DNA from 3 places in the Streptomyces halobius genome. Region 1 is predicted to be linked to each of the others. Evidence: riboswitches for the same ligand, from Rfam matches in the RefSeq annotation. Region 1 holds a riboswitch; each other region holds the start of a gene.
The links. A riboswitch is a leader RNA that binds a small molecule or an ion and turns the genes downstream of it on or off. The one in region 1 is predicted to bind cobalamin.
Positions count from the first base shown of each region.

Region 2: it holds a riboswitch for cobalamin, as region 1 does, so the genes downstream of both, K9S39_RS37795 (acyl-CoA thioesterase) here and K9S39_RS16190 (ribonucleoside-diphosphate reductase subunit alpha) in region 1, are expected to answer to the same signal.
Region 3: it holds a riboswitch for cobalamin, as region 1 does, so the genes downstream of both, K9S39_RS37915 (ABC transporter substrate-binding protein) here and K9S39_RS16190 (ribonucleoside-diphosphate reductase subunit alpha) in region 1, are expected to answer to the same signal.

Region 1 covers NZ_CP086322.1:3,547,237-3,557,189, reverse strand. The annotation lists gene K9S39_RS16195 (ribonucleotide-diphosphate reductase subunit beta) at 1-925, opposite strand, end outside; gene K9S39_RS16190 (ribonucleoside-diphosphate reductase subunit alpha) at 925-3,357, opposite strand; cobalamin riboswitch at 3,519-3,644, opposite strand; gene K9S39_RS42395 (hypothetical protein) at 3,780-3,947, shown strand; gene mctP (monocarboxylate uptake permease MctP) at 4,478-6,100, opposite strand; gene K9S39_RS16175 (DUF3311 domain-containing protein) at 6,148-6,408, opposite strand; gene K9S39_RS16170 (GntR family transcriptional regulator) at 6,886-7,647, opposite strand; gene K9S39_RS16165 (extracellular solute-binding protein) at 7,889-9,157, shown strand; gene K9S39_RS16160 (carbohydrate ABC transporter permease) at 9,251-9,953, shown strand, end outside.
Region 2 covers NZ_CP086322.1:8,329,558-8,339,510, forward strand. The annotation lists gene K9S39_RS37785 (Orn/Lys/Arg family decarboxylase) at 1-2,208, shown strand, start outside; gene K9S39_RS37790 (VOC family protein) at 2,488-2,904, opposite strand; cobalamin riboswitch at 3,194-3,441, shown strand; partial or broken gene K9S39_RS37795 (acyl-CoA thioesterase) at 3,640-3,972, shown strand; gene K9S39_RS37800 (hypothetical protein) at 4,627-5,505, shown strand; gene K9S39_RS37805 (hypothetical protein) at 5,524-6,204, shown strand; gene K9S39_RS37810 (Rv0361 family membrane protein) at 6,365-6,760, shown strand; gene K9S39_RS37815 (M20 family metallopeptidase) at 7,216-8,331, shown strand; gene K9S39_RS37820 (aminoglycoside phosphotransferase family protein) at 8,721-9,620, opposite strand.
Region 3 covers NZ_CP086322.1:8,353,772-8,363,724, forward strand. The annotation lists gene K9S39_RS37890 (GNAT family N-acetyltransferase) at 1-432, shown strand, start outside; gene K9S39_RS37895 (TIM barrel protein) at 381-2,240, opposite strand; gene K9S39_RS37900 (hypothetical protein) at 2,270-2,602, opposite strand; gene K9S39_RS37905 (ABC transporter ATP-binding protein) at 2,599-3,414, opposite strand; gene K9S39_RS37910 (FecCD family ABC transporter permease) at 3,407-4,507, opposite strand; gene K9S39_RS37915 (ABC transporter substrate-binding protein) at 4,488-5,624, opposite strand; cobalamin riboswitch at 5,801-6,003, opposite strand; gene K9S39_RS37920 (serine hydrolase domain-containing protein) at 6,295-7,413, shown strand; gene K9S39_RS37925 (heavy metal translocating P-type ATPase) at 7,703-9,953, shown strand, end outside.

The DNA of each region.
Region 1 (9,953 bases):
AGACGGGCGCGAAGCCCAGCCGCCGGAGCCGCTGGTCGGCGACGCACTGGAGGTACTCGCGCATCGACTCGGTGTTCATGCCCGGCAGCCCGTCACCGCACAGATCGCGGCCGAACTGCAGCTCCGCCTCGACGGCCTCCTCGAGCATGTCGGTGACCTGCTGCTGGAGCTCGTCGTCGAAGAGGTCCGGCTCCTCGGAGCGGACGGTGTCCACGACCTCGAACGCGAAGTTCATATGCATCGTCTCGTCGCGGAACACCCAGTTGGTGCCGGTCGCCAGGCCGTGCAGCAGCCCGCGCGAGCGGAACCAGTAGACGTAGGCGAACGCCCCGTAGAAGAACAGCCCCTCGATGCAGGCCGCGAAGCAGATGAGATTGAGCAGGAACCGGCGGCGGTCGGCCTTGGTCTCCAGCCGGTCGATCGACTCGACCGAGTCCATCCATGTGAAGCAGAACCGGGCCTTCTCCCGGATGGACGGGATGTTCTCCACGGCGGCGAAGGCGGCCGCGCGGTCGTCCGGGTCGGGCAGATAGGTGTCCAGCAGCGTCAGATAGAACTGGACGTGCACGGCCTCCTCGAAGAGCTGCCGCGACAGATACAGCCGCGCTTCGGGGGAGTTGATGTGCTTGTAGAGGGTCAGGACCAGGTTGTTGGCGACGATCGAGTCGCCGGTCGCGAAGAAGGCGACCAGGCGGCCGATGAGGTGCTGCTCACCCGGGGAGAGTTTGGCCAGGTCGGCGACGTCGGAGTGGAGATCGACCTCCTCGACGGTCCAGGTGTTCTTGATCGCGTCGCGGTAGCGGTCGTAGAACGCCGGGTACCGCATCGGGCGCAGGGTCAGCTCGAAACCGGGGTCGAGCAGATTCCTGTTGCCCGTGGTGGCGGTGTGTGTGGCGGAAGCGTTCTTCTCAGGTGCGGTGGTCATTACTGGCAGGCCTCGCAGGACTCGGGGTTTTCCAGGGAGCAGGCGACCGCTTCGGGGTCGGTGGCCTGCTGCGGTACGGGGGCGGTGGTGGTGGCGGCGCGCGCCGACTGGGCGATCCGCGTCGCCGGACGCGACCGCAGGTAGTACGTCGTCTTGATGCCGTGCTTCCAGGCGTACGCGTACATCGAGCTGAGCTTGCCGATGGTCGGCGACGCCAGGAAGAGGTTCAGCGACTGGCTCTGGTCGAGGTAGGGCGTACGGGCCGCGGCCATGTCGATCAGCGCGCGCTGCGGGATCTCCCAGGCGGTGCGGTAGCGGGCGCGAACGTCCTCGGGGATCCAGCCGAGCTCCTGGACCGAGCCGTTGGCCTCGCGCAGCGCGTCACGGGTCCGCGCGTCCCACATCCCCAGCTCCTTGAGCTCCTCGATCAGATACGCGTTGACCTGCAGGAACTCGCCGGACAGCGTCTCACGCTTGAACAGGTTGGAGACCTGTGGCTCGATGCACTCGTACACGCCCGCGATGGAGGCGATGGTGGCGGTCGGCGCGATGGCCAGGAGGAGCGAGTTACGCATCCCGGTCGCCGCGATACGGCTGCGCAGCGCCGCCCAGCGGTCCGCCCAGCGCGGCTCGGCGTCCGGGTAGTGGTCGGGGTGCAGCACCCCGCGCGCGGTACGGGTCGCGGACCAGGCCGGATGCGGGCCATGCCGTTCCGCGAGGTCGGCCGACGCCTCGTAGGCGGCGAGCATGATCCGCTCGGAGATCCGGGTCGACAGCTCCCGCGCCTCGGGCGAGTCGAACGGCAGCCGCAGCCGGAAGAAGACGTCCTGCAGGCCCATCAGGCCCAGACCGACCGGGCGCCAGCGGGAGTTGGAGGCCGCGGCCTGCTCGGTCGGGTAGAAGTTGATGTCCACGACGCGGTCGAGGAAGGTGACGGCGGTGCGGACGGTGGCGTCCAGCTTCTGCCAGTCCATCTCACCGTCTTCGCCGAGGTGAGCGGCGAGGTTGACCGACCCCAGGTTGCAGACCGCGGTCTCCCCGTCGTCCGTCACCTCCAGGATCTCCGTGCACAGGTTGGACGAGTGCACGACCCTGCCGGGCTCGGCGGTCTGGTTGGCGGTGCGGTTGGCGGCGTCCTTGAACGTCATCCAGCCGTTTCCGGTCTGCGCCAGGGTGCGCATCATGCGGGAGTACAGCAGCCGGGCCGGGATCTGCTTGAGCGCCCGGCCCTCCGCCTCGGCATTGCGGTAGGCGGCGTCGAACTCCTCGCCCCACAGGTCCACCAGCTCCGGCGCGTCGGACGGCGAGAACAGCGACCAGTCGGCGTCCGCCTCCACCCGGCGCATGAACTCGTCCGGGATCCAGTGCGCGATGTTGAGGTTGTGCGTACGGCGGGCCTCCTCACCGGTGTTGTCGCGCAGCTCCAGGAACTCCTCGATGTCGGCGTGCCAGGTCTCCAGGTAGACACAGGCCGCGCCCTTGCGGCGGCCGCCCTGGTTCACCGCCGCGACGGAGGCGTCCAGGGTGCGCAGGAACGGCACGATGCCGTTGGAGTGACCGTTGGTGCCCCGGATCAGCGATCCCCGTGCGCGGATCCGGGAGTAGGAGAGACCGATGCCGCCGGCGTGCTTGGAGAGCCGGGCGACCTGGTGGTATCGGTCATAGATCGAGTCGAGCTCGTCCAGCGGGGAGTCCAGCAGATAGCAGGACGACATCTGGGGGTGGCGGGTGCCGGAGTTGAAGAGCGTGGGGGAGGAGGGGAGGTAGGAGAGGGTGCTGGTCAGCCGGTAGAGCTCGGCGACGTCCGCCAGCGCCCGCTCGGAGTGGTCCTCGGCCAGGCCGCAGGCGACCCGCAGCAGGAAGTGCTGGGGGGTCTCGACGACCTGACGGGTGGTGGGGTGCCGGAGCAGATAGCGGGAGTGCAGGGTGCGCAGCCCGAAGTACCCGAACCGGTCGTCGGCGCCTTCCTCCAGGGCTTGCCGCACGAGCCCGTCCAGCCGGGCGGCGTGGGTCCGTACGAACTCCGCGGTCCGGTCGGCGATCAGGCCCTCGCGATGGCCGGTGGCGACCGAGGCGGAGAACGAGGTGGCGCCCTGGCCTGCGGCTTCCTCCGCGATGGCGCGGGTGAGCAGCCGCGCGGCGAGCTGGGAGTACTGCGGCTCGTCACCGATCAGACCGGCCGCGGCGTCGATGGCCAGCGACCGCAACTCGGCCTCGTCTGCGCCCGGGTGCCGGCCGCGCAGGGCGGCGGCGGCCACCTTGCCGGGGTCGGTGGCGGTCAGGTCCTCGGTCAGCTCGGTCAGGGTCCGCAGCAGGGCGGTGCCCGGCCCGTCGTGCCTGTCATCGGCCCGCCCGGCCCGGGGGTGCTGGGTGGCCACCGCGGGCTGTCCGACCTCGGCGTCTGACGCGGGCTCCGTTGGCGCGATGGTCACGTGGTGCTCTCCCTCACTCGGCGGGGGCCAGGAGGGAGGGGCGCGGCGGTCGCTCGCGGGCATGCGGCACCCCGGTACGGTCCAGGGTGCGCGGGCACACCGCGCGGCGTCCACCGGCCCAACCCGCGAGGCCCGGACGTATGACGTGCCGCACCCATGGCGGTGCGGACGTACTGCCGGCAGGTCCTCGGACTGACGGGTACGCGGTTGCGTACGCTCGATACACCGTTGCGGGACAGTTCCGGATTCGCACCGGATTCCCCTGCGGCGACAGCGAGCATGAGCATACATGTGGGGGTGGCTCCTCGCGCGCACCCCCATATCTAGTGTGTCGTGTGTGATCGGGCGGTGTCTGTCAGTGGCCTCGGCTATCGTCGCTTCCACGTTCCCTGATCTGTCCGACGGCAGAAGGAGAAGGCCTCATGACCGCGCTTGCCGACCGCCCGCACATCACGTTCGTCGAGCACTTCGAAGAGGCCGCCCGGACACTTGACCGCTTGGAGGAAGGCGCGCGGTTGGAGCTCATTGACGGGAAGGTCAGGAGCAAGGCCATGCCGGAGGCAACCACGGACGGATCAGCCAGCGGCTGACGCGTATCTTCTTTCCAGTCGCGTCTTCTTCCAGTCGCGCCCAGAACTGTGGCTCTCTCCCGGTCAGGGACTCACGGTGCAGGCGTCCCGAGGAGGCAGGGCTCGCACGGATGGTGCGCTCGCGCCCAGCGGCGCCTTCGCCGGCCAGGGCGAATGGGTAGATCCCGGACCGGTGTTGATGGTCGTCGAGTCACCTCGCACGACTCGGACGCCGACCAGCGCTATCGGGTGGAGAAGCCCGTGCGTACGCGGAGACAGTCATTCCGCTCTACCTGTTGATCGGCCGTCAGGACTGCCAGGTGGCGGTCCACAGTGAGCCTGACGGTGCCCGCTACGAGATCGTGCGCACCGTGCGGTACGGCAAGCAGCTCCACCTCCCGGACCCCGTGGGAATCACTCTCGAAACCGAAGCGCTCAAGGACTGGGTGAACCGACCCCGTCCGGACGGTGAGACGCGTCCTGACAGGACAGCGGGCCTGCCGCATCCCCAAAGGGACGCGGCAGCCCGTGCGTTCGCCGGAGCGGAAGGCTCAGCGGCCGGCCGGAGCCTCCGCCGTAGCGGGCGGAAGATCGGCCGTGACGCCCTTGTCCCCGACGTCCGCCGTGTAGTCGCCCGGGCTGGTCTCGTCGACGCCCTCCGGGGCCTTCGCGGCTTTCAGGGCGACCGTCAGCACGACCGTGACCAGGACGTTCAGCACGAACGCGGTCAGGCCGATGTAGCCGATCTCACCGATGCCGGGGATCGCGGCGGACGAGCCGCCGAAGTGCTTCTGGGTGGGGCTGGCCACGCCGTACGCCGCGAGCGTGCCGTAGAGCATGCCGGCCGCCCAGCCGGCCAGCAGCGCCCAGCGGTGGAACCAGCGGGTGAACAGACCGCCGACCAGGGCCGGCATGGTCTGCAGGATCCAAATACCGCCCAGCAGCTGGAAGTTGATCGCGACCGTCTTGTCCATGGTCAGGACGAAGGCGAGCGCGCCGACCTTCACCAGCAGCGACACCAGCTTGGCGACCTTGTGCTCCTGCTCCGGGGTGGCGCCCGGTTTGAGGAAATCCTTGTAGACGTTGCGGGTGAAGAGGTTGGCCGCGGCGATCGACATGATCGCGGCCGGCACCAGCGCGCCGATGCCGATCGCGGCGAACGCGACACCCGAGAACCAGCTCGGGAAGACATCCTCGAACAGCTGCGGAATCGCCAGCTGCGGGTTGCCCTTGACGTCCGTACCGGCCTTGATCGCCATGAAGCCGAGCAGCGCCAGGAAGCCCAGCATCAGGGAGTACAGCGGCAGGATCGTGGTGTTGCGGCGGATCACATTGCGGCTCCGGGAAGACAGCGTCGCGGTGATCGAGTGCGGATACATGAAGAGCGCCAGCGCGGAGCCGAGCGCCAGAGTCGCGTACGCCCATTGCGCGTTGGGGCCGGTGGTGAGCGCACCGCGTGGCCTGCCGTTCGGCCCCGGTTCGGCGAACGCCTTCCCGGCCGAGTCGAAAATCGCGTCGAAACCGCCCAGTTTGATCGGGATGTAGATGATGGCGACGGCGATGACGAGGTAGATCAGCCCGTCCTTGACGAACGCGATGAGTGCGGGGGCCCGCAGTCCCGAGGAGTAGGTGTACGCCGCCAGCACGGCGAACGCGATCAGCAGCGGCAAGTCCTTGATGAACCAGTTGGCGTGCGCACCGCCGCCGACGCCCATCACGTCCAGGACGGCCTGGATGCCGACCAGTTGGAGCGCGATGTACGGCATCGTGGCGAGCAGACCGGTGAGCGCCACGGCCAGCGACAGGCCCTTGGAGCCGAAGCGGCCGCGCACGAAGTCGGAGGTGGTGACGTATCCGTGCTTGTGGGAGACCGACCACAGGCGGGGGAGGAAGGTGAAGATCAGGGGATAGACCAGGATGGTGTACGGGACGGCGAAGAAGCCGGCCGCGCCCGCCGCGTAGATCGCCGCCGGGACGGCCACGAAGGTGTACGCGGTGTAGAGGTCGCCGCCGAGCAGGAACCATGTCACCCAGGTGCCGAAGCTACGGCCGCCCAGGCCCCATTCGTCGAGGTTGGCGGACTGCTCGGCCTTGCGCCAGCGGGCGGCCAGGAAACCCATGACCGTCACGGCCACGAAGAAGAACACGAAGACGGTCAGTGCGACGCCGTTCACACCGTCGGTCGAGGCGGCCGCGAGCGGGGTGGCGGAGGGGTCTGGAGTCACTGTGCCGCACCGCCCTTGGCCGCGCGCTTCTCACGCCGGACGAGCTTGTAGGCGATTGTCGTCAGTCCGGTCGAGATCAGCACCCACAGCATTTGGTACCAGTAGAAGAACGGGATCCCGATCAGGATCGGTTCGACCTTCGCATAGGAACTCACCCACAGCATCGCGATGAACGGAGCGAGCAGACACAGCCCGGCCACGACCCGGGTGGGCGTGACGATCTGTCTGGTACCTGGCGATTCGGCCGACTCTGGCATGGCGTTGGCTCCGTCCTGACGATCTCCTGTGTAATGGGCTGGAAATCTATGGCAGAGCCTCGGAGCGCGTCACTAGCTGTCCGCATATCGGTATGGCACCGCGGCGGGGACGGCTGAGGCCGATAAGGCGGGTGGGGCGGCGTCGGTTCGCCTGTCAACTCCCCTACGCACCAGCAGATCCGGCGTTCCCGACGGGAAGCCGTCACAGCGTTCCCTCTGCTTCCTTGCGCACCTTCCTCGTTGCTGCCGTGTGTGCGTGGTAGTGGACCGAGACCCTTCGGCACCTCGCGCCCGGTCGCCCCGAGCAGGGCGACGGCCGTCCAGGTGGTGATGGTTTGTGTGCTGGCGACGCGCACCGGTGGGCCTCCCGTCATTGCGATGACGAAAGGACCGTAGAGCAGGACGATGCCCCTCGCCACGCCGTGTGGACAACCGTGCCGCTGTGGACAACTCGGTCACCCGCGGGGGCGGTTGAGCTCAGTCGCCGGGGCGCTGCAGCCTGGCGACGAACTTGTAGCGGTCGCCGCGGTAGACAGAGCGCACCCATTCCACCGGCTGCCCCTGGGCGTCGAGGGAGTGCCGGGAGAGCATCAGCATCGGCAGGCCGACGTCGGTGCCCAGCAACCCCGCCTCGCGCGGAGTGGCGAGCGAGGTCTCGATGGTCTCCTCGGCCTCGGCGAGCCGGACGTCGTAGACCTCGGCCAGCGCGGTGTAGAGGGAGGTGTACCTGACGAGGTTCCGGCGCAGCGCCGGAAACCGCTTGGCCGACAGATGGGTGGTCTCGATGGCCATCGGTTCGCCGCTGGCCAGCCGCAGCCGCTCGATGCGCAGCACCCGGCCGCCGGTGGCGATGTCCAGCAGGCCGGCCAGCCGGTCGCCGGCGGTGACATAGCCGATGTCCAGCAGCTGGGAGGCCGGCTCCAGGCCCTGAGCGCGCATGTCCTCGGTGTAGGAGGTCAGTTGCAGGGCCTGGGAGACCTTGGGCTTGGCGACGAAGGTGCCCTTGCCCTGGATGCGCTCCAGACGGCCTTCGACGACCAGTTCCTGGAGGGCCTGGCGCACCGTCGTACGGGAGGTGTCGAACTCCGCGGCCAGGGTGCGTTCGGGCGGCACCGGTGTGCCGGGTGGCAGGGTCTCGGTGATCTCCAGCAAGTGCCGCTTGAGCCGGTAGTACTTGGGCACGCGGGTGGTGCGTGTGGCGCCCCCGCCGTTCTCGGCGCTGCCCCCGTCGTTCTCCATGCCCCGCTTCTCCGACTCCTGTCGTGCTGCCGTCACCGGCTCCTCCGTACGTAGCGGCTCACATCGTGGCACGGGTGGGATCCGCGTGCTCCCTCGCAGGTCCCGGCCCGCCAGATGTCGGTCCGGTAACGGACCTGACAGCGACTCTTATACACCCTTGACACCCCAAAAGGTCTAGGCCAAGCTGCGATCACTGGTCTAAACCATTAAAGACCACACCCGGCCTTTAGGGGAGAGCGCAATGAAGCGTGGGCTCATAGCGACGACGACGGTCGCGGGAATGCTGGTGAGTGTCGCTGCCTGTGGGTCCAGCGGCGGCGGCAAGGCGGGCGCGGATGGCTTCAAGGGCCAGAAGCTGACCGTCTGGGTGATGGACGGGTCCAATCCGGCGCAATGGACCAAGCAGGTTTCCGAGCAATTCAAGAAGAAGACCGGCGCCACCGTCGAGTTCAAGGTCCAGCAGTGGAACGGCATTCAGCAGAAGCTGAGCACCGCCCTTTCCGAGGAAACCCCGCCGGATGTCGTCGAAATCGGCAACACCCAGACCGTCGCGTATGCCAAGGCGGGCGCCCTGGCCGACCTCGGTGATCTGAAGAAGGAAATCGGCGCAGACTGGAACGACGCCTTCAACAAGTCGGCGATCGCGGACGGAAAGCAGTACGCGCTCCCTTGGTACGCGGGTAACCGCGTGGTCATGTACAACAAGAAGATCTGGGCCGAGGCGGGCCTCAAGGGCACCCCCAAGACCCGCAACGAGCTCTTCAAGGCGTTCGACACCATCAAGAGGAAGACCGACGCCGAACCGCTGTATCTTCCCGGCCAGAACTGGTACTTCTTCGACGGCCTGACCATCGGCACCGGCGCCGAGCTGGTGAAGAAGGAAGGCGGCAAATGGGTCTCCAACCTCGGTGACCCCAAGGTCTCCAAGGCCATGGACATCTACCGGCAGTACCAGTCCTTCAGCACCGCGCCGAAGAACAAGGACGAGGCCACCCCGCAGCAGGCCGAGGTTTTCGCCAAGGGGAAGACCGGCGCCGTCATCGCCATGGGGTACGAGGCCGGCACCGCCGTCAAGGCCAACCCGAAGCTGAAGGACGACATCGGGTTCTTCACCATCCCCGGTGAGACCGCCGCCAAACCCGAAGGCGTATTCCTCGGCGGCTCCAATTTCGCCGTCGCCGGCATGGGCAAGAAACAGGAACTCGCCAAGGAATTCCTGAAGGTCGCCCTGTCCAAGGAAAATGACGCACAGATGGTCAAGGAAGCCGGCTGGACGCCCAAGTCCCCGGACCTGGCCGACGCGGCGAAGGAGAATCCGGCCGCGGCCGCCGCCGCACCCGCCGCGCAGAAATCCGGCGGTACCACGCCGCCCATTGCCCAGTGGGCGGCTGTGGAGAACGTGCCGAACCCGATCAAGAACTATATGACGGCGGTCCTGGGCGGCAAGGCGCCGGCCGACGCGGCCAAGGACGTCGAATCCGAGATCAACGCGCGGCTCGCCGGGCAGTAGCCGCCCCCGCCGGGTACGGACCGGCCGTTTCCGGACCGTACCCGGCCACCGCACGCGCACCACGGTCCGATGGGGAGAAGGGGAGCAAGGGGCATGGCAGTGCAGCTCGACGACACGGCGGAGCAGGCCGCGCCGCGGACCGGCAAAGGGGGCGCACCGCCCGAAGACGGCACTCCGCCCGAAGACGGCACTCCGCCCGAAGACGGCACTCCGCCCGAAGACGGCACACCGTCCGCTCGCCGCGGCCCCGGCAATCCGGGGCCCGCCCCCCGCGCTCCCCACCTTCCCGCCCGCCGCGCCCCCTACCTCCTGCTGCTCCCCGCCCTGCTCGCTACCGCGGTCTTCCTCGGCTGGCCGATGGTCCGCAACGCCCTGCTCTCCTTCCAGAACCTCAATATGAAGGAGCTCATCCAGCACCTCACGGACTGGGTGGGGACCGGCAACTACCAGGAGATCCTGGGCAGCGAGCAGTTCTGGCGGGTCACCCTCCGCACCATCGTCTTCACCGGCGTCAATGTCGCCCTGATCATGGTGCTCGGTGTGCTGATCGGACTGCTGCTGGCCCGGCTCGGCAAGAAGATGCGCCTGACGCTGTCGATCGCGCTGGTGCTGGCCTGGGCGATGCCGGTGATCGCCGCCACCACCGTCTTCCAGTGGCTTTTCGACTCCCGCTACGGCGTCGTCAACTGGGTGCTGGACCGGCTCGGCTGGCACTCCATGGCCGACTACGACTGGGTCGGCACCCAGCTGTCGACCTTCTTCGTCATCACCGTCCTCATCGTCTGGCAGTCCCTGC
Region 2 (9,953 bases), 4.8 Mb from region 1:
TGGGATCTTCCGGAGGCCGGCAAGACCAGCGGCGAACCGGGCGGTGCCGATGTACTGCGCCAGGCCGGCCGCCGCTTCCAGAATCTCCCGGTCTTCCTGGTCACGGCCGGCGAAGACCTGGAGCACCTGCCGCTGTGGGTGGCCGAGACCGTGGTCGGGTACATCTGGCCGCTGGAGGACACCGCGCCCTTCATCGCCGGACGGATCGCCGGCGCCGCCCGCGCCTACCAGCAGGACCTGCTGCCGCCGTTCTTCACGGCGCTGCGCCGCTTCGACCATGCGCACGAGTACTCCTGGCACACACCCGCCCACTCCGGCGGTGTCGCCTTCCTCAAATCCCCGGTCGGCCGGGCCTTCCACGACTACTTCGGGGAACGGCTGCTGCGCAGCGACCTGTCGATCTCGGTCGAGGAGCTCGGTTCCCTGTTCGAGCACACCGGCCCGGTCGGCGCGGCGGAGCGCAACGCCGCCCGCGTCTTCGGGGCCGACCGCACCTACTTCGTACTCCACGGCGACTCGACCTGCGACCGGATGGTCGGGCACTTCAGCGTCACCCAGGACGAGATCGCGCTGGTGGACCGAAACTGCCACAAGTCGGTCCTGCACGGCCTGGTCCTCTCCGGAGCCCGGCCGGTCTATCTGATTCCCACCCGCAACGGCTACGGACTGGCAGGCCCCCTGCCGCCCGCCGAGATCCGGGCGGATTCGGTCGCTTCCCGGATCGCGCGCAACCCGCTCGCCCAGGGGGCGGTCTCGCCCGAGGCCCAGTACGCGGTGCTCACCAACTCCACGTACGACGGCCTGTGTTACGACGCCCTCCAGGTCGCCCGGGCCATCGCCCCCAGCACGCCCCGGCTCCACTTCGACGAGGCGTGGTTCGCCTACGCCCGCTTTCATCCTCTCTACGCCGGGCGCTACGGGATGGCGGTGGGCCCCGACACCTTCCCCGGCCCCGAACGCCCCACCGTTTTCTCCACCCAGTCCACCCACAAGCTGTTGGCGGCGCTGTCGCAGAGCGCCATGGTGCACGTCAAGCCCGCGCCCCGGGCGCCTGTTGAGCACGACCGGTTCAACGAGGCGTTCATGATGCACGGAACCACCTCGCCGCTCTACCCGATGATCGCCTCCCTGGACGTGGCCACCGCCATGATGGACGGGCCGCAAGGCCGCTGGCTCATCGACGAGGCGGTGACCGAGGCCATCCGCTTCCGCCAGACGGTGGTACGTGTCGGACGACGCATGGCGGCCGCCGGTGACCGGCCCGGCTGGTTCTTCGGCGTCTGGCAGCCCGGGACCGTGACCGACCCGGACACCGGCGAGCGGCTGCCCTTCGCCGACGCGCCGGCCGAACTGCTGCGCAGCGAACCGGCCTGCTGGCAGTTGGAGCCGGACGCCGACTGGCACGGCTTCACCGGCCTGACCGAGGGGTACTGCCTGCTCGATCCCGTCAAGGTCACCCTCACCTGTCCTGGCATCGACGCCACCGGGCAGATGGCCGACTGGGGCATCCCCGCCCGCGTCCTCACCGCCTATCTGGCCACCAGGAACATCGTGGTGGAGAAGACCGACAGCTACACCACGCTCATCCTGTTCTCCATGGGGATCACCAAGGGCAAGTGGGGAACCCTCATGGACGCCTTGATGGACTTCAAGGCGCTCTACGACGAGGACGCGCCGCTGGAGCGCGTGCTACCCGAGCTGGTCGCCGAGTACCACCAGCGCTACACCGGTCGTACCCTGCGCGAACTGTGCCAGGAGATGCATGACCACCTGCGCGAGGCGCACCTGGTCGAGCTGCTCGATACCGCCTTCCAGGACCTGCCCGAGCCCGTCACCCCGCCCCAGACGTGTTATCAGCGCCTGATCCGCGGTGGCACCGAGCGGGTACGGCTGGCCGACGCGGCCGACCGGGTGGCCGCCGCCATGGTCACCGTCACCCCGCCCGGCATCCCCGTCCTGATGCCCGGCGAGAACACCGGCACCCCCGACGGGCCGCTGCTGCGCTACCTGACGGCCCTGGAGTCCTTCGACCGGGGCTTCCCCGGCTTCCGCAGCGAAACCCATGGCGTCACCCTCGACCCGGACACCGGCGACTACCTCATCGAATGCGTACGCCGGATCCCGGCCCAGCAGGCCGGCCGCGCTGCCGACGAGCATCAGGAGACGCGGACACCGAGCCCGTCCGACGCCGGACTGTCCGCAGGCTGACGCCAGGGGGGAGCTCCGCAGCGCCCACGTGGACGGACGAGGACCCTGACCCGGTGTTGGTCAGGGTCCTCTCCTGGCCAGGGGCCTCGTCTGGTCCCAGTTGCTGCCGGGCAGCCCGTGGACCGGCCGGTTCGAGCGCTCACAACCTGCCGAGAATGGTGGCCCCTTGAAGCCGGAGCCTTGGCACGGTGCAGGGCACGGGGCTGCGGGCAGTGAGGCTTTTCGCGGAGGGATTCCATCCCCCATGCCGGGCAGCGGGCCCGCGCGGCCGCTGCCCGTTCAGGCCGGCTGCTCGCTGATGTTGACCAGCCAGGTGATTCCGAAGCGGTCCGTACACATGCCGAAGACGTCGCCCCACATCTGCTTCTCCAGCGGGACCGTGACCGTGCCGTCGCCGGAGAGCTTGTCCCAGTAGCCGCGCAGTGCGGCGGCGTCATCCCCGCTCACACTCACGGAGAGGTTGTTTCCGGGCTTGTACGCCATCCCCGGGGGGATATCCGCGCCCATGAGTGTGAACCCGCTGTCCGTTTCGAGCATGCTGTGCATGATCTTGTCGGCGGCGTCTCCGGCCTCCTTCTCGCCGAACTCTCCGTACGTGTTCATCCTCAGGGTGCCGCCGAAGACCTCCTTGTAGAATTCCATCGCTTGTCGGGCGTTGCCGTCGAAGCTGATGTACGGGTTGAGGCGAGAAGGCACGGAATTTCCCCTTCGTGACGTGACGTCATTTCTGGAAGATTAGGCGATATGGCGCCGATAACCGGGGCAACTCCCCGGCCGTCGGACATCGGCCTGTTGCCGCAGCGGGGTCGCGTCCGGCCCCAGCCTGACGCCGTCCACCATCAGGGAGGGTTCCGGGGCCGGACTGTTGGTGCCCGCCCTTCCGCCACCCGGCAGGACCCGCGTGCGATACCGCTCCGCCCACCGCGCGCCGGCGCTCTTCAGCCGGGGAACGGGGCCTGCGGACCACGCGGGAATCCGGCTGTGGTTACCCTGGCGCTGCAGCTGGTTCGCCCTGTCAGCCAGGCAGGCGCGTCGTAAGAGGGAACCTGGTGGGAATCCGGGACTGCCCCGCAGCGGTGAGCGGGAACGACCGCCGTCATACGCACTGGGCCCGCGCTCGGGCCCGGGAAGCGACGGCCAGTAGATGCCTCGTACGGACGACTCGTGCGAACGACTCGAACGTACGCGAGGCGTGCCCGTGAGTCCGAAGACCTGCCGCTGCCCGCATGCCACCGGGGCGTGCGGTGATCCCGACGGCTCGACGGGGCCGGCGGAACCGGGCAGGCCCCGTGCCTCGCCGCCCGCCACTCCTTCGATCCCCGGGCTGTTTTCCGCGACTCGCGAAGGAGAGTTGACGTGTCCGACCGAACCGCGACCCTGGATTCCGCCGCCAAGACGCCGGACGATTCCCAGGTGACGCTCGCGCACATCATGAGCGAGCACGACACCAACCTCTACGGCACCATTCACGGTGGCGTGGTGATGAAGCTCATCGACGACGCGGCCGCGGCCGCCGCCGGGCGGCATGCCGACGGTCCGGCGGTGACCGTGTCGGTGGACCGGATGACGTTCCTGGCCCCGGTACGCGCCGGCGATCTGCTCAGCGTGCGTGCCGAACTCGAAGGGGCGGGCCGGACGTCGATGACGGTGGTGGTCCGTGTGACGGCCGAGCGTTGGAATGCCTCGGGGCCGGTCGCCGAAGTGGCCACCGGCCGGCTGACGTTTGTCGCGATCGATGCCGAGGGGCGGCCCCGCCCGGTTCCCGGTCTCGCTTGGTGAGCTCCTCCAGGATCTCCTCCAGCCAGCGCACATGCGCGGCCAGGGTTCGGCTCTTGTAGTCGTGGACGTGGTCGAGGAGTCGTGGACATGGTCGAGGATCCACCATCCGGGCGCGGTCCACCTCCGGCAGCCACGGCTCCTCGCGGATCTCACGGGCGTGGGACCGCTCCACCTGTGCGCGCCGGGCCACCAACTCGGACTCCTCCGCTCTCCTTCGGCTCTCCCCGGCCCTTCGGCTCTCCTTCGGTGAGCCGACTGCCAATGCCCTCCCATCAGCGGATTCATTGCCGTACAAGCGGGATTTCATCGGACGTGGCTAGCGTCAGCCACGTCCGATGCAGGCACGGCACGTCTTACCAGGGAAATCCCGGGCAACGGGCGATGAGCGATGGGCCATGGGCAAGGTCGAAAACGAGCAGGCGTAGGCGGGCCATTGGCGGCCGACGGCTGCTGCGCGACTGCGCTGAAAATGGCCCGGCACCTGACGAGGCGTCCATAACCACTGAGCCGAGAAACGGAACCCGTCATCCCCATGCCAGGCATGTCTCGTGGGCTTAGCGGCTTAGAGGCTTAGCGGGCTCCGCAGGGTGAGCCGTTGCTTGACACGGCCAGATTCTGATTGATGGGGGAGGTATGGGTTTGCCACGCATATTCAAGCGGCTCCTGGCCGCGCTGGTGGTGCTGGCCGCACTCTTCGGGTTCATTTCCCCGGCGGAGGCCAAACCGGTCCGACCGGTTGACCTATGCGCGACACAGGTTGCGGCCGCCCGGCAGATCGGGGCGGAGATCCGTGCGCACAACGCCAAACCGCATGTATTCCGGATGCCGGCGCAATCGGCGGCCGCGGCGGCGTACAACGCGGAGAAAGCGTCCTTAGAGGCCCGCAGAGCCACGGTCGTCGCCCAACTGCGGGCGTGTTACCAGGCGATGAGGGCGCTCGAGGACGAGGACTCGGGCCCTCTGGGCCTTAAGGCGCCTACCCGGCGGAAGTTATCCGATCTTGAGCAGGCCAAGAAGCCCGTTTCGTCGAACTGGACCGCACCCCCGCCGCCCCCGAACGGCAAGAACTGGCAAGTCCCCAAAAACTCCCCGATACGCCAGGTGTACGAAGTCATCCGAAAGGGCAACCCGGGCAGGGTAGGCGACATCAGGCTCCGTGGCGTCGCGCGTCCGCAGGCCACGGACAGAGATACGGCGTATCCGGCGGCGTCCGGCCGTACGATCGGATCGTATAACTCCGGGAAGCCCAAGGTTTCGCCGGACCACATCGTCCCCTTGGCCGAACTCGTCCAGATGCGGGGCTTTATGAAGCTCACGCCCCGGAACATGTACGTGGTCGCGCGTGCCCCGCTGAACTTTCAGTGGCTGTCGAAGGCCGCGAACGAATCGAAGAAATCCAGGAGCGCGGCCTATGTGTCGGGCGCGGATCCGCGATGGATAAGAGAGCAGGTCGGGCTGGAGAACGAGACGCGCAAGAAGTTGCAGGAAATCATCGACCAGCTGCTCAAGAGCCAGTGACAGTGACGGAGGTTGGATATGGGCCCGGACGAAATCGCCGCTACGCTCGACGATTGGTCACTGACGTTTGTCGGCAACGACTCCGATGAGATCTCCCGGATCCCTGAAAAATGGCGGCCGATCGCGCTGTCAGCCGATGCGGAATCTCGTCGCCGAACCGCGTTGTCGCTCTGGAACCAGAGCTTTCTCGACCTTCTTCCCGAGTTCGCCGAGGTGCTGAACGCGCACTGCGTCGACGTGCGCGTCTGTATGACCGATGATTCCCCGGTGCTGGCTTACGTTCTGGAGACGGACGACGGCGAGCTGGTGTCCTGGGTCGGCTATGACCCCGGCACGTTCGAGGAGCCGGACTTCTGGGAGAGCTTCCCAGAACCGGTGCAGGTGTTCCTGCGTCAAGTCCATGCGGGGTTCGCCTCGGCGAGCACCGACTCGTTCGGTGTGGCGCGACCCATGGAAATGGGCACCATCGCCGAGCTGGCCGACTTCCCCGACGGCGTCCCCGGTTGGGACGACGACGCCCGTATCCCGTCGACGCGCCTGCTGCAGATCACGACAGACGGCGGCATTCTCAAATACTGCCTTTCCCCGGATATCGCAGTGGGGAAGATCGCCCTGGTCTACGAAGGGGACATCGACCCAAAGGATTTCGGTCAGGAGCTGGACGAGCTTCTGATGTCGCGCTTCGAGGACCCGTCCTGAGCAGAAAGGTGTTGGAGTGGTGTCACACCAGCCCGGTCAGGGGGAGTCTCCCTGGCCTCCGCAGGGAAACGAGCCACCGCCCGTTCCGCCTGGGGGCGGCCCGCAGCCGCCCGTGGCGGGGGAACAGCCGCCTCCCCGTCGGCCGTTCCGGCGGCGGAGGATGTGGTGGTATCTCGGGGCAGCCGCCGTTTTGCTCGCCGTCGCCGGAGGCGTCACGGCATATCTGCTCCCGGGCGAGGAGGAGAGCGAGGAGTCGAGGATCAAGAAGGTGGTCGCGGACTTCGCCCTCGCGGTCGACCGGGGGAACACGCACAAGATGATCGGCCTGCTCTGCCTGGAGGAGGCCCGCGGCATCGCCGACGAGGACGATGGCTCGGGCGATGACGAGCGCGATACCCATTCGAAGCCGATACCGATCGAGACATCGGATGTCCGGATCAAAGGAGATGTCGCCAGGGTCGTGGTGACCCGGCCGGCCCAGAAGCCGACACCCGTCTACCTGCGGAAGCAAAAGGGCACGTGGAAGTTGTGCGCTCCGGCCGGAGGGTCTCGTTAGAGCGTAGAGGCGTAGAGGCGTAGAGGCGTAGAGGCGTAGAGGCGTAGAGGCGTAGAGGCGTAGAAGGGGTGGCGGGGGTGGAGGGGGCGGTCACGGTAAAGCGGACGGTGGTGGTGCGAGGCCCCGCACCGGCCACGATGCTGTTGGTTAATTCGGGGTCCTGATCACTTCGCCCCGTCGATCGTTTGGTCGGCGGGGCGAAGTGCTGCGAAGCGGCTGGTGCGGGTGCGGGCCCTGGTTGTCCTGGCTCAAGACAACCGAGCTGGCCGAAGACCACTCGATGCCCGTGGCCTGCACTCCTATGTGCTCTCCTGTACTTGTACGTGACGGACACTCGTACGTGACCGACGCGCGCGCCGCTCCGCGCGATCTGCTGGGCCTGGGCGAGAGGCGCTTGCTTTGGGCAGGTTGGCTCCATTCCGTTACGACGTACCGAGTACCCTTGCATCGTGACGATGCACAAGACCGTCAATGTGAACATGAATATTGACGCGATGATCGAGGACCTCAGGACACTCGTCGAAGTCGAGTCTCCGTCGCGCGATCTCGACGCCTTGAGGGCATCGGCCACAGCTGTCGCCGCCGTCATCGAGAGACGCCTCGGTGGGCAGGCCGTCCTTGTGGAGAGCGAGGCCGGGCCGCACGTCCACTGGTCAGCCGGTGGCGATCCCCAGGTACTGATCCTCGGTCACCATGACACGGTGTTTCCGCTCGGCACCCTTGCACGCCGCCCGTTCACGGTCGCAGACGGGCATGCGACCGGCCCCGGGGTCTTCGACATGCTCGGCGGTTTGGTGCAGGCCGTTCATGGCCTGGCGACGCTCGACGACCGGTCAGGCGTCGAGATCCTGGTGACCGCCGACGAAGAGGTCGGCTCCCACTCCTCTCGACCTCTCATCGAAGAACGAGCCCTTGCATGCGGCGCTGTGCTTGTGTTCGAGGGAGCCGCTGAAGGCGGATCTCTGAAGACCGGCCGTAAAGGCTGCGGCACGTTCCAGGTCTCTGTCGCGGGCCGGGCGTCGCACGCAGGTCTTGAGCCCGCGGCCGGGGTCAATGCCCTGATCGAGGCAGCACACCAGGTACTGGATATCGCAGCGCTTGGTCGCCCCGACATCGGCACGACTGTCACCCCGACCGTCGCGTCCGCAGGAACCCTCGACAATGTCGTTCCCGCAGAGGCGACCGTCATCGCCGACGTCCGGGTCGAGTCGGCCGACGAGAAGGAACGCATCGAGTCCGCGTTCGCGGCGCTGGCTCCGCATCTCGATGAGGCGGAAATCGAGGTTCAGGGGGCTGTCAGCCGGCCCCCGATGCCTGAGTCGGCGTCGGCCGGGCTCCTCGCGGTGGCACAGCAGCTGCTTCCCGGCCTTGAAGGCAAGGCGGTCGGCGGCGGAAGTGACGGCAACTTCACGGCCGCGCTGGGGGTGCCGACACTCGATGGCCTGGGAGCAGTCGGGGGCGGTGCCCACGCCGACCACGAGTACCTGGTGATCGAGGCCATGGCCGAGCGGGCGAACCTCGTTGCTGGTCTGGTGAACGCGATCCGCAATCCCCGGACGCCCCTCGACTGACGTGCAGGGGGCGCCCCATCTCCACACCGTCCTGAGCTCACGGCGTCTGGTTCGGCACCGCTGGCGGTCGAGCGCACCAGGGCGCACCGCCACAACCACGCCCGGGGCGCGCTCCCAGGTACGGGTGGTGGGTGCGGGAGCAGCCGGTCCGGGGGGTGGGCTACGACGGTGTGCGTCAGTCGGCTCCGAGTAATCGGCCGGCGAGGTGCCGGTGTGGGTCTCGGAAAGCGGTCGGACGACCTGACCGTCCGCAACGGCCTCGGGTGGAAGTTCCGGCCGAGGTGGTCTGGCGTGACGTACCGGAGCGCCCGGGTCTGGTCGTGGGTGTGGTCGCGGTACGGGCGGCCGTCCAGGAGCCGTTCGCCCCTCCGGTACACCCCCCGGAGAACTCAGCCCTCGGCCAGCACCGCCCGGATCACGTGCCGGGCGGTGCACGCCATCGCCGGGTTCGTCCTGCGGTAGTACGGCAGCGTGATCAGCGCCTGTGAGAGCGTCCGCCCCCGGCCGCGGTTCCAGGTCGCGTCGTCCACGCCGAGCGCCGCGCGGAAGACCTCCCTTGCCTCGGGCGGCAGCAGATTCCACGCCGGGAACAGATCGCAGGCCGGATCGCCCACGCCCATGCACCCGAAGTCGATCACCGAGGTCAGCCTGTCACCGTCCACCAGCAGATTGCCCGGCATCAGATCGGCATGCAGCCACACCGGCGGCCCGTCCCAGCCCGGCGCCCTCAGCGCGTCCTCCCATACGGCGGCCACGCCATCGCAGTCGACGCCCTCCTCCGGCATCCCGCGCAGTTCCTCGATCGCCGCCCGGGTCGAGGCATCGAGCGAGGCGAGCGGCCCGCCGCGATGGGCCGTCGGCGCGCCCGGCAGGCTGATGCTCCGCATCGCCGCCACGAACTCGGCCAGATCCTCGGCCAGCAGCACCGGCTGGCTCAGCGCCCCCGCCTCGGGGTGCTTCCCCGCCAGCCACCGGTACACCGACCACGGCCACGGATACCCCTCGGCGGGCTCCCCGGCCCCGAGCACCTCGGGGATGCCCGTGGGCAGACGAGGAGCGAGGCGGGGCAGCCACTCCAGCTCCCTCGATACGTCCTTGGCTCCGCCCTTCACCAGCGGCAGACGTACGACCATGCCGTCGCCCAGCCGGTACATGGCGTTGACCGTGCCGCCGGACGGAAACGGCTCCACCGCGAGCCCGGACCACTGCGGGAACTGTCCGTCGATCAGCCGTCGTACGAGGTCGCCGTCGATGGGGCGTTGGCCGGGATGCATCTGCCCTGTGCTCATGGGCCGCCATCCGATCGCCGGGCGTCGGCGGGGGTCAAACGGTTTTCCGTCCAGGGTCTGTGTCTTCGGTCAGGTAGTGCGGTGCCCAGCCTTGCCAGTGGGTCGGTGTCGAGCCTTGCCAGTGGACCGACGTCATGGGCCCGCTTCGCCGTTACCGTTCCCTGTGGAGAACCTCGCTGCGGAACGCCTCCGCCTGACCCGGGCCCACCGCGATCGCCTCGACCGTCTGCCCGAGCCGGCGTAGGGGGTGGCGTCCCGGTGCGGCCGGTCATCCGTAGCGGAGCACTTCGGCTCGCCGTCCGGCGAATGCTGTGCGTGGAGTTGAGGGAGAGA
Region 3 (9,953 bases), 4.8 Mb from region 1:
CGCGGCTACTGGGCCGCGCAGGAGAAGTCCACCGGCGCCTTCCTGGGCTGGTTCGAGTTCCGGCCGCTGGACGAGCACAGCCCTGCCGTGGTCGAACTCGGCTACCGCCTGCACCAGGCGGCATGGGGGCGCGGCTATGCCACCGAGGGGTCCCGAGCCCTGATCCACAAGGGGTTCACGGAACTCGGGATCGAGCGGGTCACGGCGAGCACCATGGCCGTCAACATCCGGTCCCGCCGCGTCATGGAGAAGTCGGGCCTGTCGCTCGTCCGGAGCTTCACCGGGGACTGGCCGCAGGCGATCGACGGCTCCGAGCAGGGCGAAGTTGAGTACGCACTCACCCGTGACGCGTGGCAACGGCTTCGCCAGGCGGCAACCGCTCAGTTGGGCGCCGGAGCCGCCGGAGCGCTGGAGTGGAGGGTGGCGTTGTAGCGCTGGACCTCGCCGGCGGTGCGGTCGCAGCCGATCAGGACCGGTTGCGGGCCCAAGGGGCGGAGGCCGGCGGTGTGGTGGTGGGTGGCGCCGGTGCGGGGGTCGTGGGCCGTGAGGGCGTAGTGGGTGTCGGTGGTGGGGTGCAGAGTGAGGTGGTGGGCGGGCCAGTCCCAGCCGTAGGTGCGGAAGAGCTCGCGTTCGAGGACCTGCTCGCCGGGGTGGCGCAGGCAGGCCCAGCCCCGGTAGAGGTCCATCAGGTCCGCCGGATGGCCGGTGCGGTCGACCAGTTGGGCCATGCGGCCCGGGGTGAGGTTGCCCCAGTAGCGGGCTTCGGGCAGGTCGACCAGGGTGGGGGCGAAGCGGTGGCCGCCGAAGCTGCTGATGCGCCAGACGCGTACCTTCCCCGTACTGCCGTGGGCTTCCCGGAGCTCCTTGTAGAAGGGGTAGCCGCGGGTGCCGCAGCAGGCGTCGACCGAGGCATGGGTGCAGACGACGAGGTCGCGGTGGGCGGTGGTGTCGCGGTAGGGGGTGAAGGGGGTCAGTGCGGTGGGTTCTTGAGCGGCGTCCTCGGTGGGTTCTTCGGGGAAGAGGGCATCGATCAGGGCCGGGGCCCGCTCGGCGGGGAGGTGGTGTTCGACGCGGGTGAGGGGGGCGGCGATCCCGGGAGTGCGGTCGAAGCGGATGATGCGCATCAGACCGGGGACGGAGTACTCCGGGTCGGGGGCCGCGGCGAAGGTCTTCATCGTCAGGCCGCGTTCCTCGGTGCGGCGCGTGGCGGTGCGCAGGGCGGTGCGCAGCGGTGCGGGGACCCGGTCGGTCTCCCATACCGGGGTGCCCATGCCGGGCGGCCAGGGCAGGGGGAGTTCGAGCATGAGGTACCGGTCGAAGGGGCGGGCGGTGCCGATGGGGTCCTCGGCCGCGGTGCGGGAGACCAGGGAGCAGGACTGCCGGGCCGGGATCGTGGGGTGCGGTTCCGGGCGGTCCGGGGTGCGCCCGGCCATCGCGTCCATCAGGTTGCGGCGGGCGCGGTCCGCCTCGGAGTCCAGTTCCTCGACGGTGCCGAGCCTGGTGACGCTCTCCACCGCGCTGGGCCCGGTGAAGCCGTGGGCGCGCAGGGTCCGGTAGAGCTCGGTGAAGTCGACGATGCCGTCGCCGGGGGTGATGGCGGGCGGCATCCCCCCGGTGGTAGTCGCCCGCCGCGCGCCACGGGCCGGGTGGTCGCGTACGCCGACCGCCGCGATGTACGGGGCGAGTTCGGCCAGCCCCCGGGCGGGCGGCTCGCCGCCGTAGTGCACCAGGTTGCCCGCGTCCCAGCAGGCACGGAAGGCGTCGTGGCCGACCCGCTCGACGACGGAGAGGGTGTCGGCGGCGGTACGGGTCAGGCCGCCGTGCGGCTTGACGGCGATGGTCACCCGGTGGGCGGCGGCGTACGGGGCGGCCGCCGCCATGAGCCGGAGGTAGCGGTCGCCGTGGGCGGGCTCGGGGCAGCCCATGTCGACCAGGGTCGGCACCCCCAGGCGCGCGCAGTGGTCTATCTGACGGTGCAGTGCGGCCGGCGTCGCGTCGTCGTCCCGATCGAGGTCGGCGGCGTGGCTGAGGACGAGGAGTTCGAGACCGTGGTCGCGGATGACGGCGCCGATCTGCTCGGCCCGGTCGGCCGGGGTGTCGGGGGTGATCACCTCGGTGACCCCGTGCACCGGCAGGGCGACCGCATCGTACCCGGCCGTACGGATGCCGCGCAGCGCACGCTCCAACGGGAACTGTGCCCAGGGGCGGACGGTGCAGGCGAGGCGGGGCGTGGTCGTCATGGCGGTGCCTCTCTTCAGGGTGGCGTGGGTCAGCGGCGGCGGGCGACCACGTCGTGCGGATGGCGGTGCAGCGAGGCTTCGACGCGTCGCCACGGTTCCGGAAACCGGTCTTCGGCGCACCAGCCCGGTGTCAGGCCGGCGTTGAGCAGATCGGCGCGCGGCCGGCGCTGGATCTGGTACCGGCCGAGCCGCGCCCCGAACCGGTCCCCGTGGCGTGCGGTGAGCTCGCACAGGAGCCGGCCGATGCCGTCCGGATCGGCGTCGAACAGGTCCAGGGCCGTGGTCGGGGTGGGCTCCGGCGGGGTGCTGGTGTGCCGGTCGTAGGAGGCGGTCCAGCCGTCGGGGAGTGCGGGCGCGTTCATGGGAACGGCTCCTGGTCGTAGCGGGTGACGATGGTGCGGCGGGGTGGACCGCCCTGGGCGGCGTCGAGGGAGAGGGTGTGGGCGCGGACGCCGTAGAGAGCGGAGACGGCGGTGTCGGTGAGCAGGGCGTCGGCCGGGCCGGTCCGGACGTCGGCGCCGCCGTACATCAGCAGTGCGGTGTCGGCGATCTCCAGGGCGTGGTCGGGGTGATGGGTCGTCAGCACGATGGCGCGGCCCTCGTCGGCGAGGCCGCGCAGCAGGTGCAGCACCCGGCCCTGGTTGCGCAGATCCAGCGCGGAGGCGGGCTCGTCGAGGACGAGTACGGGGGCTTCGGCGGCGATCGCCCGGGCGATCAGCACGAGTTGGCGCTCTCCGCCGCTGAGCGTGGGGTACTCGCGGTCGGCCAGCGGGGCGAGCCCGACCCGCTCCAGGGCGGCCAGTGCCAGCTCGTAGTCCCGGCGGCCGGGTGTGGCCAGCGGCCGCAGCCGCCGTACGCGGCCCATCAGCACCATGTCCAGCGCCGTGTAGGCGAAGGTGGTCCGGTGGCTCTGCGGGACGAAGCCGATCGCCTCACGGGCCCGTACCCGCCCCTCGGTGGGCTCGGCCAGCCCGACGAGACAGCGCAGCAGGGTCGTCTTGCCGCGGCCGTTCGGGCCGAGGACGGTGAGAACCTCGCCGGGGGCGAGCCGGTGCGAGACGCCGCGGAAGAGCCAGCGACCTGCTTCAGGGGCTCCATGGGCTCCATGGGCTTCATGGGCTCCATGGGCTTCATGGGCTTCATGGGCGAAGCCGAGCCCGTCGAGCTCAAGCATCGGACCACATCCTCCGGCGGCTGCGGTGCAGCAGGACGAGGAACACCGGGGCACCGACCAGGGCGGTCAGCACGCCCAGCGGGATCTCCGCGGTACTCAGATTGCGGGTGACGGTGTCGATGACGGTGAGATACGCCGCCCCCAGGCCCAGGCTCACCGGGATCAGCACCCGGTGGTCCGGGCCGACCCACAGCCGCGCCAGATGCGGCACCACGAGCCCCACCCAGCCGATGACCCCGCTCACCGCGACCGCCCCGGCGACGACCGCGGCCACCGCGGTGAGCAGCAGCCAGCGCAGCCGCCCGGGGCGCATTCCGAGCGTCGCGGCGTCCTCGTCCCCCAGCGACAGCACATTGATCCGCCAGCGCAGCGCACAGATCAGCGCCCCGCCGAGCAGCACCGGCACCCCGGCCACGGCGACCTTGCCGTAGGTGGCCGTGGCGAGGCTGCCGAGCAGCCAGAAGACCAGCGACTGCAACTCGCTGTAGGGGTCGGCGAGATACGTGAGCAGCGAGACCAGCGCCGCGAAGAACGCCCCGACGACGATCCCGGAGAGCACGATCGTGAGCGGCGGTGCGGGCCCCCGCACCCGGCTGGTCGCGAAGACCGCGCCGAGGGCGAACAGCCCGAACCCGAAGGATCCGAGCACCAGCGCGGCCGAGCCCAGACCGAGGACGATGGCGAGCGCTCCGCCGAAGGACGCGCCGGAGGAGACGCCGAGGATCTGCGGACTGACGATCGGGTTGCCGAAGACGGCCTGCAGCGCCGCACCGCAGACGGCCAGTCCCGCGCCGACCAGCATGGCCAGCAGCACCCGGGGGAGCCGGACGTTCAGCACCGCCGCCTCCTCGGTGGGTGTCCAGGTCCGTTCGAGCGGCAGCAGCTGCCCGAGCAGAATCCGTACGACCTGGTCGACGCCGACCGCATAGCGGCCCACGGCAAGGGCGGTGACGGCGACGAGCAGCACGCCCGCCGGGAGGACGAACAGCGCGGTGCGGCGGCGGAGTCCGGCGGCCGGTATCGGCGTGGCTCCCGGCCCGCCGGGTCGTTCCGGCCCGCGCCGGCCGCCCCGCTCAGCGGCCGAAGTCGTCATAGTCCCGGGAGCCGGAGTTGGCCTTCGTCCGCAGGATGACGTCCAGCTGGGCGGCGGTGGGCTCGGCACCGTAGAGGAACGCGTACTGGCGGACCACCTCGTCCCGCAGCCCCGGCGCCCCGGTGCCGTGCACCAGACCGGCGAGCCACTGCCACATCAACGGCGACTCCTGGCTGGGCGGGTCCCAGCGGTAGCCGCCCAGCGGCACCTTGTAGACGCGGCGCTCGCGCACCGCCCGCAGGGTCGCCAGCGCCGGTTCAGCGTAGAGATCCTTCGGGGCGGCCGGCCCGAAGTTGCCCAGCAGGATGATGTCGGGGTCCCATTTCAGGAGCTGTTCCCTGTCGATGGTGACCTGCTCGTCGTCGACCCTGGCCGCGGGGTTGCGGGCGCCGACGAGCTCGGTGACGTAGTGGTTGTAGGAGGCGCCGCCCCCGGCCTGCAGTCCGTCGGCGGCGCCGCGCAGATAGAGCACGGACGGCGCGTTCTCGGCGCCCGCACCGGACGCGGGAAGCCGGCCGCGCAGCCGCTTCAGGGCCGTACGCATCCCGTTCACCATCTTCTCGGCGCGTTGCTGCTTGCCGAGCAGCTTGCCGTAGAGGGTGATGGCGCCCTCCAGGTCCTTCTGGGTGCCGTAGGTGAGCCGGGCGACGGTCAGCCCGGCCTTGCGCAGTGGTTCGACGATGCCCGGACCGCGGTCGCCCCACTGGATCACCACATCCGGTTCCAGCGCGAGCACGCTCTCCACGTTGGGTGCGAACTCGGCGCCGGCGACCTCGGTGGGGACCTTGAGCAACTCGGGGTGGGCCGTGCCGAGGAAGCTGCCCTCGATCGCGGTGCGCGAGGCGGCGTTCATTCCGGCCAGCACCTCAGGCCCGCCGTTGACGGCCACCACCATGGAGGCGGCGGGCAGCGGGATGGTCACCACCCGGCGGGCCGGGCGCGGCAGTTCGACGGTGGCGCCGGTCAGGTCGGTGACGCGGAGTCCGTCACCGGTGCCGGCCGCGGGTTCGGCCCGCCCGCAGGCCGTGCCGAGAATGGGCAGGGTGGCTGCGGCGAGGGCGCCGCCCAGCAGTCGGCGGCGTGAGACGTCAGGGCTCGGCACGGTGGGTCCAGGCATCCGGGATCCTCTCCGGTCCGGAGCACGGGCCACCAGGGGACCGGCACCCGGGACCGCAACGCACTCCGGCCACGGCCCACTGGGCCGCCGGCCGCGCACGCCGAGCACCCGAACGGGTCTGCCGCGTCTGTCGCCGCCGCAGACCTCATGCACGCCTCCTGGGGTCCACGCCCCGTGGATGGTGTCCGCGACAGGTCAGTGTCCTGACTCCCGGATCGCCGCTCGCCCCGACCTTCCAGCATCGCTGCCGTGGTCTCCGTGGGGTCCGCTCCCCGGTCACAGTGGCGGGACCGTGCCGGATTCTCACCGGCTTCCTGGCTCCCGTCGCGCAGTTCGTCGGGCACACAGTAGCCAACCCGCCTGCAGGGGGAAAAGGAGAGCCCGTTCACACTGATGCACGGGGGGCGCGAGCCAGGGGGCGTGAGCGCGGGACGAGCGGGCGCGAGTCGCCGACGCGTACGGGCACGAGCGGGCACGAGTCGCCGCGTAGGGATGCCCTCGCCCAACACCCGGGCGGGAGCCTCGTCGGGCAGCTGTATCTTGCGGGGGATCTTGCGGGCGGCACAGTTTCCTTGCGTCAAGGGGCGGGGACAGGGTTCCCATGCCCGATCGTTCTCCTCAGTTTCGCCGTGTCCGCGCCGCATCGTCCGGGTCTCGGCGCGGGATCACGATGGCGGCTGTGATGGCTGTGGTGGCTGCTGCCCTGGCTGTCGGAGGTGCTCCGGCGCGGGCTGGTGGTTCGGCTGACGTCGTGCGGCAGGCTCTGGTCCACCTGGTGCGCGATGACGGGTACCCCGCCGCCTTGGCCGCGGACCGCGGCCGTCACGGTCGTATCCGCCACTACACCGCCGGTGTCGCGGACTTGAGGACCGGGGCGGAGGTGCCGGTCAACGGGCAGGTGCGGGTGGGGAGCAACACCAAGACGTTCACCGCCACCGTCGTCCTGCAGCTGGTCGGGGAGGGCAGGGTCGCCCTCGGCGCCCCGGTCGAGAAGTATCTGCCGAACCTGGTGCGGGGCAAGGGCATCGACGGTCGCCGCATCACGGTACGTCAGCTGCTGCAGCACACCAGCGGACTGCCCAACTACACCGACTTCATCGGCGACCCGACCGGCAAGGAGCGCCATACCTACGTCCGGCCCCGCGCACTGCTCGACCTGGCGCTGGCGCACAAGGCGCACTTCGCTCCCGGGGCCCGCTGGGAGTACAGCAACACCAACTACCTCCTGGCCGGCCTGATCATCGAGAAGGTCACCGGCCGCCCGCTGGCGGAGGAAATCACCCGCCGGGTCATCGAGCGCATCGGACTGCGCCACACCTACTTCCCCGCCGCGGGCGACGAGAGCATCCGGGAAGCCCACCCGGAGGGGTACGCCGCGAAGGGCGGGGGAGTGATGAAGAACATCACGGAGCTGGACCCCTCCTGGGCCTGGGCCGCCGGGCAGATGATCTCCACCCCCGGCGACCTGAACCGCTTCTTCTCGGCCCTGCTCGGCGGCAGATTCCTGCGGCCCGCGCAGCTCGCCCGGATGCGCACCACCGTCGCAGTCCCCGCCGGCCGTCTGTGGCCCGGTGCCCGCTACGGGCTGGGCGTGATCGGTACGCCGATGAGCTGCGGCGGTCTGATGTGGGGGCACGGCGGTGACATCCCCGGCTACGGGACGCGTACAGGGGTCACCGATGACGGCCGTGCCTTCACGGTCGCCGTCACCGCGGACTCGGACTCCGCACCCGTCAGACAAGGCCCCGCCGATGTCCAGGCCGCCGTCGACACCGCCTTGTGCAGGTGACGGGTGACAGCCGGCGCTCGTGGTGACGGTACGTCCGGTCGGTCCGGGCTGTACTGATCCGGGGATCGGGGCGCGCCGGGCTGCGGCCCGCGCGCGGCCGCGTGTGCGGGGGCGTGGCGGTGGGGCCGGGTGGGATGCATGGTGCACGCGGCGGCAAGGTCTCCGAGGGGGATCAGATGTGGGGCGCAAGGGCCACCTGTCCCGGGCATGGGGGCCGGTCAGCCCCTGCCCCGTAGGGGTAGCCGCGCGAGGCTGGAGGGGAGCGAACACGCAGGGAGGGCGATCCGCCATGGGAGTCGCCGATGTCGTCGTGGTGGTCTCCGCCGCCGTCCTGATCGCCGGGTTGGGCTGGTTCTTCTTCGGCCCGCGCCGGGCCCGTGCCGCACGGCTGGAGGGCGGGGTGCAGCGGGCCGAAGTGACGGTGCGCGGCGGCTACAGCCCCAACGTCATCAAGGTCCGCCAGGGAGTGCCGGTGGAGCTGGTCTTCGACCGGCAGGAGTCGGGGGAGTGCACCTCCCGGGTCGTCTTCCCCGACCTGCGGGTCAGCGCCGGACTGCCGGCGTACGCACGCACCGCCGTGCGCCTTCGCCCGTCCGACACCGGTTCCTTCGGCTTCACGTGCGGGATGAACATGATCCACGGCACGCTGCTGGTGGAACCGGACGGTGGCCAGGAGACCGATGCCGGCCCGGACGGTGGCCGTCCCGCAGCCCGCACGGCGGGGCCGGTGGACAGCGAGGCCACTGCGGCACAGGCCGAGGCCGCGGATGCCGCCGAGCGGGCGGCCGAGATCGCGGATCTGACCCGCCGGGTCGCTGTCGGCGCGCTGCTCACCCTGCCGGTGGTCTTCGCGGTGATGGCGCATGAGCTGTTCGGCGCCGACTGGGTGCCGGGCTGGCTGCTGAACCACTGGCTGCAACTGGCGTTGATCACGCCGGTGATGTTCTACACGGGGCGGCCGATCCACTCCACCGGCTGGCTGGCCCTCAAGCACCGCGGCGCGGAGATGAACAGCCTCATCACGCTCGGCACGAGCGCCGCCTACGGCTACAGCCTGCTGGTCACGCTCGCGCCCGGTCTGCTGCCGGAGGAAGTGCGCGAGGTGTACTTCGAGGCGGTCGGCGTGATCCTCACCCTCATCCTGCTCGGTCGGCTGCTGGAGGCCCGTGCGAAGGCCGGTACCGGCGAGGCCATCCGCGCCCTGCTCGGCCTGCGGGCACGTACCGCCCGGGTGCTGCGCGACGGCGCCGAGACCGAGATCCCCGTGGAAGACGTGGCCGTCGGCGACGAGGTGGTGATCCGGCCCGGGGAGAAGGTGCCGGTGGACGCCGAGGTGCTGTCGGGCTCCTCCGCGGTGGACGAAGCGATGGTGACGGGCGAGCCGATGCCGGTCGGCAAGCGGGCCGGGGACACGGTGATCGGGGCGACCGTGAACGGCACCGGCAGTTTGCGGGTGCGCGCGAGCAAGGTCGGCGCCGACACCGTGCTCGCGCAGATCATCCGCATGGTGCGGGCCGCCCAGGCGTCCAAGGCCCCGATCCAGCGGCTGGCCGACGCGGTCTCCGGCTACTTCGTGCCCGTGGTCATCGCCATCGCCGTCGTCACGTTCGCCGTGTGGTTCACCGTCGGCCCGGCCCCGGCGCTGACTCTCGCGCTGGTCTCCGCGGTCGCGGTGCTGATCATCGCCTGCCCGTGCGCGCTGGGCCTGGCCACCCCGTTGTCCGTCATGGTGGGCACCGGCAAGGGCGCCCAGGCGGGCATTCTGATCCGTTCCGCCGAAGCCTTGGAGACCGCGCACAAGCTCGACACGGTCGTGTTCGACAAGACCGGCACGGTCACCGCGGGCAAGCCCGTGCTGACGGACGTGCGGACGGCCGACGGCCTCGACGAGACGGAGCTGCTGACGCTGGTGGTCGCGGCCGAGGAGCTGAGCGAGCACCCCCTCGCGGCGGCGATCGTCGCCGGTGCCCGGGAGCGCGGCCTCACCTGGACCACGGCGGGCGACTTCGACTCGGTCACCGGCCAAGGCGTGCGAGCCACCGTCGACGGCCACGCCGTGCTCGTCGGCACCGCCCGGCTGCTCGACGACGCGGGGATCGACACCAGCGTCCTCGCCCCCATCGCGGCGGATCTGTCCGCCCAGGGCAAGACTTCCGTCCTCGCGGCCGTCGACGGCCGGCCCGCCGGAGTGCTCGCCGTCGCCGACACCGTCAAGGACGACTCCGCGGCCGCGATCGCCGCCCTGCACCGGCTCGGACTGGAGGTGGCCGTCATCACCGGCGACAACGCCGACACGGCGGCCGCGATCGCCCGCCAGGTGGGCGTGCGCCGTGTCCTGGCCGAGGTGCTGCCCGAGCACAAGGCCGACGAGATTCGCCGGCTGCAGCGCGAGGGCCGCACCGTGGGCATGGTCGGCGACGGCATCAACGATGCCCCCGCTCTGGCCGCGGCCGATGTCGGCCTCGCCATCGGCACCGGCACCGATGTGGCCATCGAGGCCGCCGACATCACCCTCATCTCCGGCTCGCTGACCGGAGTGG